One region of the Mycobacterium sp. IDUB_5 genome, then DNA from elsewhere that is predicted to be linked to it. Evidence: predicted binding sites of a transcription regulator. Region 1 holds the regulator's gene; the other holds the start of a gene.

Region 1 (7,514 bases):
TGTTGCCCGAGCCGGCCCCGATGACAACGAGGTCGTGTGTGTGCACCCACCGCCTGTTCCCGGCGCACCGGGCGGGTCAAACCCTAGAAGCTCTCGACACCCTCGGTGCTGATCGTCATGCCGTGCCCGGTGCCGTCGTTGGTGAAGGTGGTGCCGTCCTCTGTCGCGTCGATGGTCCACCCGAGTGCGGAGTAGGTGCTGTAGTCCAACGTGACGGCCGGGATGGCGCCGAGATTGCCGAGCACCCAGCTGACCCGGCCGTCGGCGGTCAGGCGTACGCCGTTGGCCGGCTCGCCCTCGACCTCGGGGGCGTTGGTGAAGGCCGACTCGCAGCCGACCTCCTGCTCGTCGAGCTGGCAGCGGGTCTTGCCGGACTTGGTCTGGATGAAGACGTAGCCGTTCTGTGGGCTGAGCACCTCACCCGACGGTGCGCGGATGGTCGTGGACGGCGGTGCAGGTGTGGGAGGGCTGGGCGGCGGCGTCGAACGGCTGGGCCGGGGGGTGGGGAAGTTCGGCTCGATGCCGGTGTCCGGGCTGCGGGTGGCGGTGCCGTCGATCGAGGACTGGCAGCCGGTGAGCGCGGCGACGGCCAACAACCCTGTCGCCACCAGCCGCGTGTTCACCTGCCCCAGCCTACGCAGCGTGTTATCCGTGTGACGGGAGTGACTCGCGGTCGGCGTAGAAGTACTCGCGCGCGGCAGGCTGCGCGGCGGCCAGCATGGAGTCATGACAGCTGAAGAGGCGCGGACCCCTGCGGAGTTCCTGTCGGCTTGCGGACTGGGCGCCGCCCTCGTCGCCGTGCTCGCGGCACTGTCGGTGTTCGGCGACTCGTCCTTCGGGGTGCTGGCGTTCACAGGTCTGCAGCTGGCGTTCGGCTGACCTGCCACCCAGTGAGAAGCCATGGTCGTGAATCGCGCGCGATCGCAGCCGTGACTGCGCCCGCGATGCGCCCAGCCATCGCGAAAGTGCCCTGGCGGTAGTTGAAGGCGCGTTGCAGCGACGGTGAGTGCACTTTCGCGGTGGGTGTCACGCCCTGGGAACAAATCTCGCCGCCGACCCGTTGACACCTTCGACAGTTGAGTGGCATCGACTCAAGTTCTGCTTGACAGGGCCCGCCTTCGAAGAGCAGTCTTGAGCCTGGTGCACTCAGTACACACGTTTCGTCTAATCAGGAGGCAGTAACTATGGCTCGTGCGGTCGGCATCGACCTCGGGACCACCAACTCCGTCGTCGCAGTTCTGGAGGGCGGCGACCCCGTCGTCGTCGCGAACTCCGAGGGCTCCCGCACCACCCCGTCGGTCGTCGCGTTCGCGCGCAACGGCGAGGTACTGGTCGGTCAGCCCGCCAAGAACCAGGCGGTGACCAACGTCGACCGGACGATCCGTTCGGTGAAGCGGCACATGGGCTCCGACTGGACCGTGGAGATCGACGGCAAGAACTACACCGCGCAGGAGATCAGCGCCCGCGTGCTGATGAAGCTCAAGCGCGACGCCGAGTCCTACCTGGGGGAGGACATCGCTGACGCGGTGATCACCGTGCCCGCGTACTTCAACGACGCCCAGCGGCAGGCCACCAAGGAAGCCGGCCAGATCGCCGGCCTCAACGTGCTCCGCATCGTCAACGAGCCGACCGCGGCCGCGCTGGCCTACGGCCTGGACAAGGGCGAGAAGGAGCAGACCATCCTGGTGTTCGACCTCGGTGGTGGCACGTTCGACGTGTCCCTGCTCGAGATCGGCGAGGGTGTCGTCGAGGTCCGCGCGACCTCCGGTGACAACCACCTCGGTGGCGACGACTGGGACGACCGGATCGTCGAATGGCTCGTCGACAAGTTCAAGAGCACCGCGGGTATTGACCTGACCAAGGACAAGATGGCGATGCAGCGGCTGCGTGAAGCGGCCGAGAAGGCCAAGATCGAGCTCTCGAGCTCGCAGAGCACCTCGATCAACCTGCCCTACATCACCGTCGACGCGGACAAGAACCCGTTGTTCCTCGACGAGCAGCTCACGCGCGCCGAGTTCCAGCGCATCACCCAGGATCTGCTGGACCGCACCCGCAAGCCGTTCCAGCAGGTGATCAAGGACGCCGGCATCGCCGTCGGCGACATTGATCACGTCGTGCTGGTCGGTGGCTCGACCCGTATGCCTGCGGTGTCCGAGCTCGTCAAGGAGATGACCGGCGGCCGGGAGCCCAACAAGGGCGTCAACCCCGATGAAGTCGTAGCGGTCGGAGCTGCCCTGCAGGCCGGCGTGCTTAAGGGCGAGGTCAAGGACGTGCTCCTGCTCGACGTCACCCCGCTGAGCCTGGGTATCGAGACCAAGGGCGGCGTGATGACCAAGCTCATCGAGCGCAACACCACGATCCCGACCAAGCGGTCCGAGACGTTCACCACGGCCGACGACAACCAGCCGTCTGTGCAGATCCAGGTGTTCCAGGGCGAGCGTGAGATCGCCGCGCACAACAAGCTGCTCGGCAGCTTCGAGCTGACCGGCATCCCGCCGGCTCCGCGCGGTGTGCCCCAGATCGAGGTCACCTTCGACATCGACGCCAACGGCATCGTGCACGTCACGGCCAAGGACAAGGGCACCGGCAAGGAGAACACGATCAAGATCCAGGAGGGCTCCGGCCTCTCCAAGGAAGAGATCGACCGGATGATCAAGGACGCCGAAGCGCACGCCGACGAGGATCGCAAGCGTCGCGAAGAGGCCGACGTCCGCAACCAGGCGGAGTCGCTGGTCTACCAGACGGAGAAGTTCGTCGCCGAACAACGCAGTGCAGCGTCCTCCGAAGGTGGGTCGAAGGTCTCCGAGGACACGTTGACCAAGGTCGACGGCGCCATCGCCGAGGCCAAGTCCGCCCTCGCCGGCACCGACATCTCGGCGATCAAGTCCGCGATGGAGAAGCTGGGCACCGAGAGCCAGGCCCTGGGCCAGGCGATCTACGAGGCCACCCAGGCCGAGCAGGGCTCCGCGGGCGGCGACGCCCCGGGTGGCTCGAGCTCGAGCTCCAACGATGACGTTGTCGACGCCGAGGTTGTTGAGGACGATCAGGAGCGCAAGTGAGTGACGAGCAGGAACCGATCACCGTCACCGACAAACGCCGTATAGACCCGCAGACCGGCCAGGTGCGCGACGCACCTGAGCCGGCCTCCGGGCCGGCTGAGGAGGTGCCGACCGCGTCCGAGGAGTCGCAGGACCAGGCGGCCGAGCTGCTGGCCGACCTGCAGCGGGTGCAAGCCGATTTCGCGAACTACCGCAAGCGGTCGCTGCGCGACCAGCAGGTGGCCACCGAGCGGGCCAAGGCTCACGTGGTGACCCAGCTGCTGCCCGTGCTCGACGATCTCGAGCGGGCCCGCGCACACGGCGACCTGGACTCCGGGCCGCTCAAAGCCGTTGCGGACAAGCTGGTTTCGACCCTCGAAGGGTTGGGTCTCAAGCCGTTCGGCGAGGAGGGCGACGCCTTCGATCCGTCGCTGCACGAAGCGGTGCAGCACGAAGGCGACGGCACCCATCCGGTGGTCGGGACGGTCATGCGGCGCGGCTACACCGTCGGCGATCACGTCGTTCGCCACGCGATGGTGGGCGTCGTCGACACCGTGCCCGACGCGGCAGGATCGGCGAATGCCGACCAAGAGCCGCAAAACCCATCAGAATCATAGGAATTGAAACCGCAACACACAGGTATGCGAAAGGGTGAGGAGGTGACGCGGTATGGCCCAGCGTGAATGGGTTGAAAAGGACTTCTACAAGGAGCTCGGCGTCGCCTCCGACGCCGGCCAGGACGAGATCAAGCGGGCTGCCCGAAAGATTCTCGCCGAGAACCACCCCGACCGAAACCCCGGCAATGCCGCGGCCGAGGAGCGGTACAAGGCCGCCTCGGAGGCCAAGGAAGTGCTGACCGACCCCGCCAAACGTAAGGAGTACGACGAGACCCGTCGGCTCTTCGCGGGTGGCGGATTCGGCCGGGGCCGCTACAGCGGCGGCGGTGGCGGATTCGGCGGGTTCGGTGCAGGCGACGGTCAGGAGTTCAACCTCAACGACCTGTTCGATGCGGCCGGTCAGACCGGCGGTGCGAACATCGGTGACCTGTTCGGTGGGTTGTTCGGTCGCGGCGCGCAGCAGCCGCGTCCGAGCCGTCCCCGGCGGGGCAACGACCTCGAGACCGAGACCGAGCTGAGTTTTCTCGAGGCCACCAAGGGTGTGGCGATGCCGTTGCGGCTCACCAGCCCTGCCCCGTGCACGAACTGCCACGGCAGCGGTGCCCGCCCCGGCACCAGCCCGAAGGTCTGCCCGAACTGCAACGGCGCCGGCGTGGTCAGCCGTAATCAGGGCGCCTTCGGCTTCTCCGAGCCGTGCACGGAATGCCGTGGCAGCGGGTCGATCATCGAGCACCCCTGCGACGAGTGCAAAGGCACCGGCGTGACCACCCGCACGCGCACCATCAACGTGCGGATCCCGCCGGGAGTCGAAGACGGACAACGCATCCGGCTTGCCGGGCAAGGTGAGGCCGGGTTACGCGGTGCCCCGTCAGGTGACCTCTACGTCACCGTGCATGTGCGCCCCGACAAGGTGTTCGGCCGCAACGGCGACGACCTGACGGTCACCGTGCCCGTCAGCTTCCACGAGTTGGCTTTGGGCACAACGCTGTCCGTGCCGACGCTGGAAGGCAAGGTCGGGGTCCGGGTGCCCAAGGGGACGTCGGACGGACGCATCCTGCGGGTGCGCGGTCGCGGCGTGCCCAAACGCTCCGGTGGCAACGGCGACCTGCTGGTCACCGTCAAGGTGGCCGTGCCGTCGAATCTCGAAGGTGAGGCCGCCGAAGCGTTGGAGGCCTACGCACAAGCCGAGCGCGCCAGCGGCTTCGATCCGCGGGCGGGATGGGCCGGTGTCCAGTGAGTCCCGGGCGCAAAGACCACAATGACCAGGCCAGGACGTTCCTGATCTCGGTCGCGGCCGAGCTGGCCGGTATGCATGCGCAGACGCTGCGCACCTACGACCGGCTCGGCCTGGTCAGCCCGGAGCGGACATCCGGTGGGGGACGGCGCTATTCGCAGCGCGACGTCGACCTTCTGCGTGAGGTTCAACGGCTGTCGCAGGACGAGGGTGTCAACCTGGCCGGTATCAAGCGCATCATCGAGCTGACCAATCAGGTCGAGGCGCTGCAGGCGCGGGTGCGTGAACTCACCGCCGAGGTCGAGCACCTGCGTGCCCAACCTCGGCCCAAGAGCACAGCGCTGGTTGTCTGGCAGCCGCGCAACCAGCGCTGAGCCTCAGGAGAGCAGCGCCCCTCGCGACCGCAACGAGGAATGCATCCCCGCATACGGGTGTGCCTCGGGCAGAAGGTCTTTCGCGATCTTGGTGACGGCGCTGTAGTTCACGTCGACGACGTTGGCCAGCGGCGAGCGGCACAACTGGCTACACAGTTGATAGGCGTCCAACTCGCCCAGCCCGTAGAGCTCCACCAACCAGCGCACCATCTCCACCTGGCTGCAGCGCCACGCATCTTCGAGTGGACGCGCCGACCCCACGGTCAGCAAGGCGTCGTCGTGTTCGAGCCGGGGCCATGCGGGCGCGTTGCCCTTGATCAGGTCGACGATGAGCGTCACGTCCATCGCCCCTTCCAATGCGGTGCCGCAGGTTTCGCCCTCGCCCTGCCGGTAGTGGCCGTCCCCGACCGAGAACAGGGCGCCGTCGACGTTGACCCCGAGATACACCGTGGTGCCGGCCCGGAGTTCGGGGGTGTCCATGTTGCCGCCGAAGTAGTCCGGCACCAGCGTCGTTCGGACCTCCCGCAGGGCGGGTGCCACCCCGACGGTGCCGAGCATCGGTGCCAGCGGCAGCCGCAGCTCGAAATCCGACTGGTGCGCGGTGAACAGCGCCGTGTCGGTGGCCCGGTCGACGGTGTAGATCCACGTCAGCTCCGGCAGCGGCGGCTGAAGACCGGCGGTGCGGTCGGTCCCGGTGAGGGCGCCGAACAGCGGAATCGTCGTCGATGCAGCCCAATCCCGCGCCGGGGTCAGCGACACCACATGCAGAGCCAGAGTGTCCCCGGGCTGGGCGCCCCGGACGTAAAAGGGTCCCGTCTGGGGGTTCAGTTCCTTCGGATTGAGCACCTGGCTGGGTCGGTCGTCACGGGACGTGACCCGGCCGGCGAAGGCATCTTCGGTCCACAAGCGTAGTGCCGTACCGGGTTCCACCTCCGTCACCGGTTCCGCGCCACCGAATGTCCAGACGTACTGGTCCCGGCTGGGGGTGAATTCAACGACCTGCACGGGCAGCTCCTGCCATGGAAGGGGCGAGAACCCGGGGCAGCAGCACGGACGTCACCGCGCCGAGCGTCGCCCACATCAAGGCCTGACCGACCAGTGACGACAGCCGGAAGTCGGCGAGCACGTCAGCCGGGAACCCGACGGGGACCTCCCGGAACGCGGGCAGCGCGATGACGACGACGGTCATCACCGCGAGGTAACCGGTGACCGCGGCCGCCGCGGCAGCGGCACCGCCGATCCGTGACGCGAGACGCAGTCCGACGATCAGCGCAACGACAGCTGCCGCGAGTGAGGCGGCAACCACGATCAGATAGGCCACGGTGCGGTCACCCGCGGTCTCCGACAGCCCGACGCCCGGAGGATTGGCGGGGTAGGCCAGGAACGGAACCACGGCCACGCAGACGAAACCGGCTGCGGCGCTTGCGATGGCGACACCGGACAGATTCGCGTGCGGACGGTGGCGCATGACGGCGACGATCACCATGGCCAGCGCCACGGCGAACAGGGCCCCTATGATGACACCGAAGGCCACCGTGCCCACCGCCGATCCGACGTTCTCCTGCACGGCCCGGCTGAACACCTCGTGCTCGTGGCCGTGCCCGCCACTCAGTGCTTCCTCGGCGTGCGAGCGCTGCTCCTCGTAGTCGATGGCTTCGGCGATCAGCGGCGCGAGCTGCCAGCGCGCGAACGCGAAGGTGACGATGCCGGCCGCGAATCCGCCGGCGATCCCCAGCCCGATGATGCGTTTCTCCATGGTCGCGACCTTCCTAGTGGCAGGGGAAACCGAGCAGGTGGCGGGCGTCGTGCAGGAACTCGTGCACGTGGGTGTCGGACCCGAACACCGACACCGCACCCTGGTCGTAGCCGAGGAAGTAGTAGGCGATCAGGGCCAGGACGGTGGTCGCGGTGAGCCACAGCGCCCCTTCCAGGCGGGAGGTGTCGATGGCTCCCGCGCGTGCTGTCGCGGCGGTCGGTGTGGTCATGAGCGGCCCCTTAATCTCCGCAAAAGTTGCGGATTGGAAATATTTCTGACGATGGCAAGTGTGGAAAGCAGGCCTGGTCACGTCAACTCGAATGCGGCTTCCCGACGCCAGCGATACGCAGATTTAACAAGAACCCGTCCCCAGGTTAAGGCGCTGTAACGGCTGCCTCGAGCGATTGCGGAACCGCCCCCTCCGTGCACATAGTTTCTGGTGAAAGTATTGACCACTTGAAATAAGGAGGCCGGCCAGATGCATGGTCCGCATGA
Region 2 (7,514 bases), on a different contig from region 1:
CGAGGATCGCGGTGGGTGCGGTGGTGTCGCCGTCGGATCCGGGCACTTCGTCGGGAGCCCCGGTGATGCCGATCGCGCTGGCGGCGCTGCCCGCTTTTCCGCACGAGGCCTGCATTCGCGGGGTGATCTGGCACTGCCAGCGTCCGCTCGGAGTCGTGAAGGCGTAGACGGTCGCGCCGTCGAGCGGGGCGGCGTAGGCGAAGGCGTTGGCGAGGTGGGCGTTGCTCGGCCGGGTGGTCTCGGGAGCCGGAGGTGGTGCGGCGGCCGGCGCGGCGACGGTGTCGTCGGTGGTGATGACGGTCGGCCCGGTGCAGGCGGCGACCGACAGCGCGAGCGCTGCCGCAACGCAGAGTCGGGTGATCACAGTCATGTCGGTGCCCCAGCATGCCACCCCGGTTCTCCCGCGGGGGTCAGCCCAGCACCGCGTCGCGCGCGGCCCGATCCAGCGACACCCGCACCAGCGCCGCCGCCAACGGTGCACACGCGCCGACGGCCAGACGCGCCAAGTCGGCGGGATCGTCGGGCAGGCCGAGCTCCTTCGCCGCGCCGAGAGCGCGCGGATCGAAGTAGGGCCGGACCCAGGTCCACACGTCCTGGATCTCCCGCAGGAAGATGTCGGCGCCGGTGTCGCCGATGCCGGTGAACTCTTCGAGCAGCTCCTTGGCGGTGCGGACATCGCCGGCGGCGCGTTCGGCCAGACCGCGCAGATCGCCGTGGTAGTCCTCCTTGACCGCAGTCGCGATCTGAGTGAGACGGGTGGCCGAGCTCTCGTCGTAGCGGGCGTATCCGGCGCGACCGAAGGCGTCGATGACGGTCCGGCGCTCGCCGGCCAACACCGCATCGGGGGTGCGCAGCTCCTCACCGAAGAGCTCGCGGGCGGCACGCATCGCGATGTTCGCGTCGATCGGCTTGCTGGCCAGCATGCACAGCACCAGCAACTCGAAGAGCGGCATGGGCTTGTCGGCCAACGTGATTCCGGCCTGCTCGGCATAGGTGTCACCGGCCTCGGTCAGGAGGCGGCGCACGGTGTCGTCTGTGCTCATGTCAGTCGGCTACCCGCGCCGCGGCGCGCGAACCTTCTCTTTGGGGGGCAGGCTGGTCGCGTAGTCGATGCCCCGGCGAACCCAGCCGCGCAGCGCGGCGTCGCCCGTCACCCCGTCGGCACTCACTCGCACCCAGCCGCGGGTGGGGCGGCCGGCCATGACCATCGGCTCGACGTGGTCGTCGGCGAGCAGCTCGTCGGTCTCGTCCGGCGGTACCCGCACCATCAGGCCGCCCTTGCCGCTCACACAGACCGCCATGTTGCCGTTGAGCAGGAACGCCAATCCGCCGAACATCGGCTTCTCGTCGAGGCCGCGCTCGGCGCTGATCAGTTCCCGGACCCGCTCGGCGAGATCAGTGTCGTAGGCCACGGGTCCATTCTCCCGGCGAGCGCGCGCAGCTCAAGGGCCGGCCGGGGTCCACCCCAGAGCAGGGCCCAGCCTCTCGGCCATGTCGGTGATGATCTGCGCATAATCGGCGGCCTCGAAGCTGAACGGCAGCGCGAACGCCACCTCGTCGGCGCGCTGGAAGCCGGCGTGGTCGAACAGCTGGTCGGCCAGTTCGTCGGAGGTTCCGACGTAGTCGGGGGAGAACAGCATGCCGCGCACTCCCTGCGGTGCCGTGGTTCGTTCGAAGCGGCCGGCCGCGTACTCGCGGTAGCGGCGGATCTGATCCTCGGTGGCCGAGTCCGTGGGGATGACGACGAGGCCCTGGGACACTCGCGCCTGCTCGGGCCGGGGGTGCGCGGACCGGAACGCGTCGATCTGCTCGGCCTGGATGGTCGCGAAGTCCCGCGACGTCGAGCCCTCGATGCTGACCACCGAGCTCGTCAGATAGTTGATCCCCTGCGCCCCGGCCCACGTCGCCGAGGCCAGACCGCCGCCGTACCACACCCGGTCGGCCAGGCCGGGCGAGTGAGGCTGGATGTGGTCGGTGAACTGTTCGATGCCCACCGTCCCGGCGAAGTCACTGACCGGCTCGCCGCGCAGGCAGCGTAGCAGGCGTAGCACGCGATCTTTCGAAAAGTCCTGCAGGTCAAACGATTCCGGATAGAGGGCAGCCTTGTAGTGGTCGTACATCATGGGGGTGCCGACCGACACCCCGGGATTGATGCGGCCGCCGGAGAGTATGTCGACGGTGGCGAGATCCTCGGCGAGCCGGAACGGGTTCTCCAAGCCGAGCGGGATGACCGCTGTGCCGAGTTCGATGCGGCTGGTGCGCTGCGAGGCGGCCGCCATGATCGCCACGGGCGAGGAGATGCCGGGCTGCAGATGCCTGTCGCGAAGCCAGACGCTGTCGAAGCCGAGCGCCTCGGCTCGGTCGATCACCGTGAGGGTCTCCTCGATGCCCGGCCCCGGGTCGTCGACGTCGAACCGTCCGATGGTGAGGAAACCCAGCTTGCGCAGCGGGTGACCACGTACGGGCATGAGGACTCCTTCCGCCGAACAGACACAAACTCGCACGGGATCGCGTGATTCCGTGCGAGTTCGCGTCTGCTCGCGCCTATCGGTTGTCAGGCCGCCGCCGTGACCGCCTCGGCCGCAGGCTCCAGAGCCAGCGCGACGATGTCGGCCACATCCGTCATCGGCCGGACCTTCAGCGCCTCGAGCACCTCGGCAGGCACGTCGTCCAGATCGGGCTCGTTGCGCTGCGGGATGAACACCGTCGAGAGCCCCGCCCGTTGCGCGGCCAGCAGCTTCTGCTTGACCCCGCCGATGGGCAGCACCCGCCCGTTCAGCGTCACCTCACCGGTCATGCCGACATCGGAGCGCACGTTGCGTCCGGTCGCCATCGACACCAGCGCCGTCACCATCGTCACACCGGCTGACGGCCCGTCCTTGGGCACCGCACCCGCAGGCACGTGCACGTGGATGCGGCGGTCCAGCGCCTTCGGGTCGACGCCCAACTCGGCGGCGTGCGCGCGGACGTAGGACAGCGCGATCTGCGCCGATTCCTTCATCACGTCGCCCAGCTGACCGGTCAGCGCCAATCCCGCTTCGCCGTCGGTCGAGCCGGCCTCGATGTAGAGGACGTCGCCGCCGAGGCCGGTGACAGCCAGTCCGGTCGCGACACCCGGCACCGCGGTGCGCTCCGCCGATTCCGGCGTGAAGCGTGGACGCCCCAGGTAGGCAACGAGATCCGGTTCGTCGATCGTGATCGGCGACGGGTCGGCAGCCAGCTTGGTGGTTGCCTTGCGCATCGCCTTGGCCAGCAATCGCTCGAACTGGCGGACTCCCGGCTCCCGGGTGTAGTCCGCGGCGATCTTGCGCAGCGCCTCGTCGGTCACCGTCACTTCCTCGGCGGTCAACGCGGCGCGCTCGGCCTGACGCGGCAACAGGTAGTTCCGTGCGATGGCCACCTTGTCGTCGGCGGTGTACCCGTCGATCTGCACCAGTTCCATGCGGTCCAGCAGCGCCTGCGGGATGTTCTCGATGACGTTGGCCGTCGCCAGGAACACCACATCGGAGAGGTCCAGATCCAGGTCCAGGTAGTGGTCGCGGAACGTGTGGTTCTGCGCCGGGTCCAGCACCTCCAGCAGGGCTGCCGACGGGTCGCCGCGGTAGTCCGAGCCGACCTTGTCGATTTCGTCCAGCAGCACAACGGGATTCATCGATCCCGCTTCGCCGATGGCACGCACGATGCGGCCCGGCAGCGCGCCGACGTAGGTGCGCCGGTGCCCGCGGATCTCGGCCTCGTCGCGTACGCCGCCCAGCGCGACGCGCACGAACTCACGGCCCAGTGCCCGCGCGACGGACTCACCCAGCGACGTCTTGCCGACGCCGGGAGGCCCGGCCAGCACCATCACCGCACCGGAGCCGCGGCCACCGACGAGGGCCATGCCGCGCTGTGAGCGACGGGCCCGCACGGCCAGGTACTCCACGATCCGGTCCTTGACGTCGTCCAGCCCGTGGTGGTCGGCGTCCAGGATCGCTCGGGCCGCAACAAGATCCGCCGAATCCTCGGTCGTGACGTTCCACGGCAGGTCCAGCACGGTGTCGAGCCACGTGCGGATCCAGCCGCCCTCGGGGCTCTGGTCGCTGGAGCGTTCCAGCTTCCCGACCTCGCGCAGCGCGGCCTCACGGACCGTCTCCGGCAGGTCGGCCGCCTCAACACGAGCCCGATAATCGTCGGACCCTTCGGGTTCACCCTCGCCGAGTTCCTTGCGGATCGCGGCGAGCTGCTGACGCAGCAGGAATTCCTTCTGCTGCTTGTCCATTCCAGCGCGCACGTCTTCGGCGATCTTGTCGTTGACCTCGGTCTCGGCCAGGTGATCGCTCGTCCAGCCGATCAGCAGCCGCAGCCGGGCGGCCACGTCTTCGGTCTCGAGCAGTTCGCGCTTCTCCACATCCGACAGGTAGGACGCGTAGCCCGCTGTGTCGGCCAGCGCCGACGGGTCGGTGATCTTGTTGACCACGTCGACGATCTGCCACGCCTCACGGCGCTGCAGCATCGCCAGCAGCAGCGTCTTGTAGTCGGCGGCCAGCGCGCGCGTCTCGTCGGTGATCTCCGGGTCGGCGACCTCGTCGACGGTGACCCACAGCGCCGTGCCGGGGCCGGTGGCGCCGGTGCCGATGTGAGCGCGCTTCTCACCGCGCACCACCGCCGCTGCGCCGCCACCGGGAACCCGGCCCACCTGCACGATCGACGCGAGCACCCCGTAGGTGGGGTAGCGGTCGTCCAGCCGGGGCGCAATCAGCAGCTTGCCGGTCTTGCTAGCCTGGGCCGCGTCGACGGCGGCCCGGGCGGCGTCATCGAGTTCGATCGGCACCACCATTCCCGGCAGCACGATCGGCTCGCTGACGAACAAGACCGGAACTTGCAGAATTTCAGCCATCAATCCTCCAAAGTTGAATCTGATGCGCTCAACCCTGGGTTACCGGACTTTGTTCCCGCGCCGGGTCCCGATCATCAACGCGACGCCCCACATCGCGCAGAGCTGAATCCGGAGCGGATCAGGCCTCCGGTCGGCGCTCCTGCCAGAGCCGGTAGACGCCGAGGGCGTCGGGGTGGGGCCGGTGCTCCATCGGCAGGCGACGGTCCTGCCAGGACTTCTCGAACTCGTCGTAGAACGTGGCCAGTTCGAAATACTTGCGGTTGTCCTGGTAGTAGGGCGCGTACTCGTCGCGCTGGGTGAGGAAGACGACGGCGTCGGGGGAGCAGTAGTACAGCGAGCCGAGACACATCGGGCACGGGTGGGCAAGCACGTAAATGGTGGCGCCGGTGAGGTGCTCCGACCCGACGGCTGTGCAGGCGGCGCGGATCGCCAGAATCTCGGCGTGGGCGGTCGGATCGTTGGTCTGCGCCACCAGGTTCGGACTTTCGGCCAGCACCTGCCCGTCACGGGCGATGACGGTGGCGAAGGGCCGACCTCCCTCGAGCACGTTCTGGCGGGCGAGATCGACGGTGCGCTGCGCGAAATCCACGAGTTGACTGATAACCGGTTCGAGCGCGGAATAGTCCTGGGCCGACGCGGGTCGTAGCTCCCATGAGCAGAGCAGTCCAATTCGACCACTACGGCGGCATCGATGTCCTCGAGGTCCGTGACGTTCCGCGACCTGTGCCCGGCCCCGGGCGGGTGCTGATCGAGGTGCGCGCCGCGGGCATCAACCCCGGTGAGGCCCTGATCCGAGAAGGTTTTCTGCACGATCGGTGGCCCGCCACGTTCCCCTCCGGTCAGGGCAGCGACGTGGCCGGTGTCGTCGTCGAGGTGGCGCCGGATGTGACCGGTGTGTCCGCGGGCGACGAAGTCCTCGGCTTCTCACACGAGCGGTCCAGTCAGGCAGACTACGTCGTAGTTCCGGCGGACCAGGTCACCCAAAAACCTGCGGGACTGTCGTGGGAGCAGGCGGGATCGCTGAACGTCGCGGGGACGACGGCGTGCGCGGCGGTGCGGTCGCTCGGGCTCACCGCAGGGGACACCGTTGCGGTGTCGGCGGCTGCGGGGGGTGTGGGCACCCTGGCCGTTCAGCTCGCCGTGCGCACCGGTGCGACCGTCCTGGGCATCGCGAGCCCGGCCAACGACGACTGGCTCCGCAACCACGGCGTCATCCCGGTCAACTACGGTGACGGCCTCGCGCAGCGGTTGCGGGCCGCCGCGCCGGACGGCCGGGTCGACGCGTTCCTCGATCTCTTCGGCGGCGGGTACGTCGAGCTGGCCGTCACCGAACTCGGGGTGGCACCCACGCGCGTGGACACGATCATCGACTTCGCGGCGGTCGAACGGTTCGGCGTCCAGTCCGTCGGCAGCGCCGAGTCGGGCATCGAAGACCTGGCCGAGCTGGCCGGCCTCATCGCCCGCGGCGAAGTGGACCTGCCCATCGCTGCGGTCTACCCCCTCGACGAGGTGCGCGCCGCCTACACAGAACTGGCCGCCCGCCACAGCCGCGGCAAGGTGGTGTTACGCCCGTGACCACTGACCCGATCACCGGCCAGGTCGTCGCCATCACGGGCGCAAGCAGCGGCATCGGCGAGGCGACGGCGCGCCTGCTGTCCGCCCGGGGTGCGCAGGTGGTTCTGGCTGCCCGCCGCACGGACCGGCTGGAGGCGCTGGTGCGCGAGTTGCCGCACGCCGCGGTCGCCGTTCCTGCCGACGTCACTGTGGCCGACGACGTGCAACGCGTCGTCGACACCGCGGTCGACCGGTTCGGAAGGCTCGACGTCCTGGTGAACAACGCCGGCATCGCGACGATCGGAGAGTTGGCCGCCGGGGATGTCGCCGGCTGGGACGCGATGATCGACGTCAACGTTCGCGCCGTTCTGTACGGCATCGCCGCCGCGTTGCCGGTGTTCCGCCGACAGGGGCACGGGCACATCGTCACCACGGTGTCGACTGCGGGCATCAAGATCACTCCCACGATGGGCGTCTACGCGGCCACCAAGAACGCGGTGCGCACCGTGATGGAGGCGCTGCGTCAGGAGTCGACGGACGGCGTGGTGAGGACCACGTCGATCTCACCTGGCTTCGTGAACACCGAGCTGGACGGCTCGGTCACCGATTCCGCCCTCGCCGCCCAGATCAGAGCTCAGATGGACGAATTCGGCCTGCCCGCCGATGCGGTCGCCCGCGCCATCGCCTTCGCGATCGAGCAGCCGCACGACGTGGAGATCGGTGACCTCACGATCCGGCCGACCCGGCAGAACTGACCTCGCTCAGGCGACGTCCTTGGCGCCGGTGACACAGGAGCCGCAACCGGCCGAGTCGAAATCGATGTCGATGTCGACCGAACCGCAGGTGGGGCAGATGAACGGGATCACGGCTGTCTCCAGAGGGCTTATCGGCATCGGCGCGACCGTCGCATCCGACCAGCCCCGAGATACCCCCCGGCGGTGTCGCCTCAAACGCAACAGACCCGGCTGCTCAGCGGTGGTCACATGCTGGTCATCTTTGACCGGCACACAGCAGAGAGCCTGCCGCTCGGGGGAAACGGCAGGCTCTCTGAGTGTGAGGGTTTACGCGGAGGCTTGAGCTCCGA

Evidence for each region. Region 1 encodes HspR, which represses chaperone genes until heat shock. Its sites were predicted from a motif close to ANNTGAGTNNNNNNNACTCANNT; they were not measured.
Region 2: a site for HspR is predicted at 4,888-4,910, ahead of lon (endopeptidase La). Genes of this name have one in related genera too.

Annotation. Positions count from the first base shown of each region.
Region 1 is NZ_JBVAXX010000001.1:548,124-555,637, forward strand. Features, by position in the region: gene ACZY1G_RS02635 (mycothione reductase) at 1-46, opposite strand, end outside; gene ACZY1G_RS02640 (hypothetical protein) at 84-623, opposite strand; gene ACZY1G_RS02645 (hypothetical protein) at 727-879, shown strand; gene dnaK (molecular chaperone DnaK) at 1,185-3,059, shown strand; gene grpE (nucleotide exchange factor GrpE) at 3,056-3,655, shown strand; gene dnaJ (molecular chaperone DnaJ) at 3,708-4,892, shown strand; gene ACZY1G_RS02665 (heat shock protein transcriptional repressor HspR) at 4,874-5,263, shown strand; gene ACZY1G_RS02670 (acetamidase/formamidase family protein) at 5,267-6,268, opposite strand; gene ACZY1G_RS02675 (CbtA family protein) at 6,255-7,019, opposite strand; gene ACZY1G_RS02680 (CbtB domain-containing protein) at 7,033-7,248, opposite strand; gene nthB (nitrile hydratase subunit beta) at 7,498-7,514, shown strand, end outside.
Region 2 is NZ_JBVAXX010000005.1:264,865-272,378, forward strand. Features, by position in the region: gene ACZY1G_RS17980 (hypothetical protein) at 1-370, opposite strand, end outside; gene ACZY1G_RS17985 (endonuclease) at 411-1,043, opposite strand; gene ACZY1G_RS17990 (TfoX/Sxy family protein) at 1,053-1,412, opposite strand; gene ACZY1G_RS17995 (LLM class flavin-dependent oxidoreductase) at 1,443-2,468, opposite strand; gene lon (endopeptidase La) at 2,555-4,876, opposite strand; gene ACZY1G_RS18005 (nucleoside deaminase) at 4,995-5,465, opposite strand; gene ACZY1G_RS18010 (NADP-dependent oxidoreductase) at 5,528-6,451, shown strand; gene ACZY1G_RS18015 (SDR family oxidoreductase) at 6,448-7,185, shown strand; gene ACZY1G_RS18020 (hypothetical protein) at 7,192-7,323, opposite strand; gene ACZY1G_RS18025 (esterase family protein) at 7,492-7,514, opposite strand, start outside.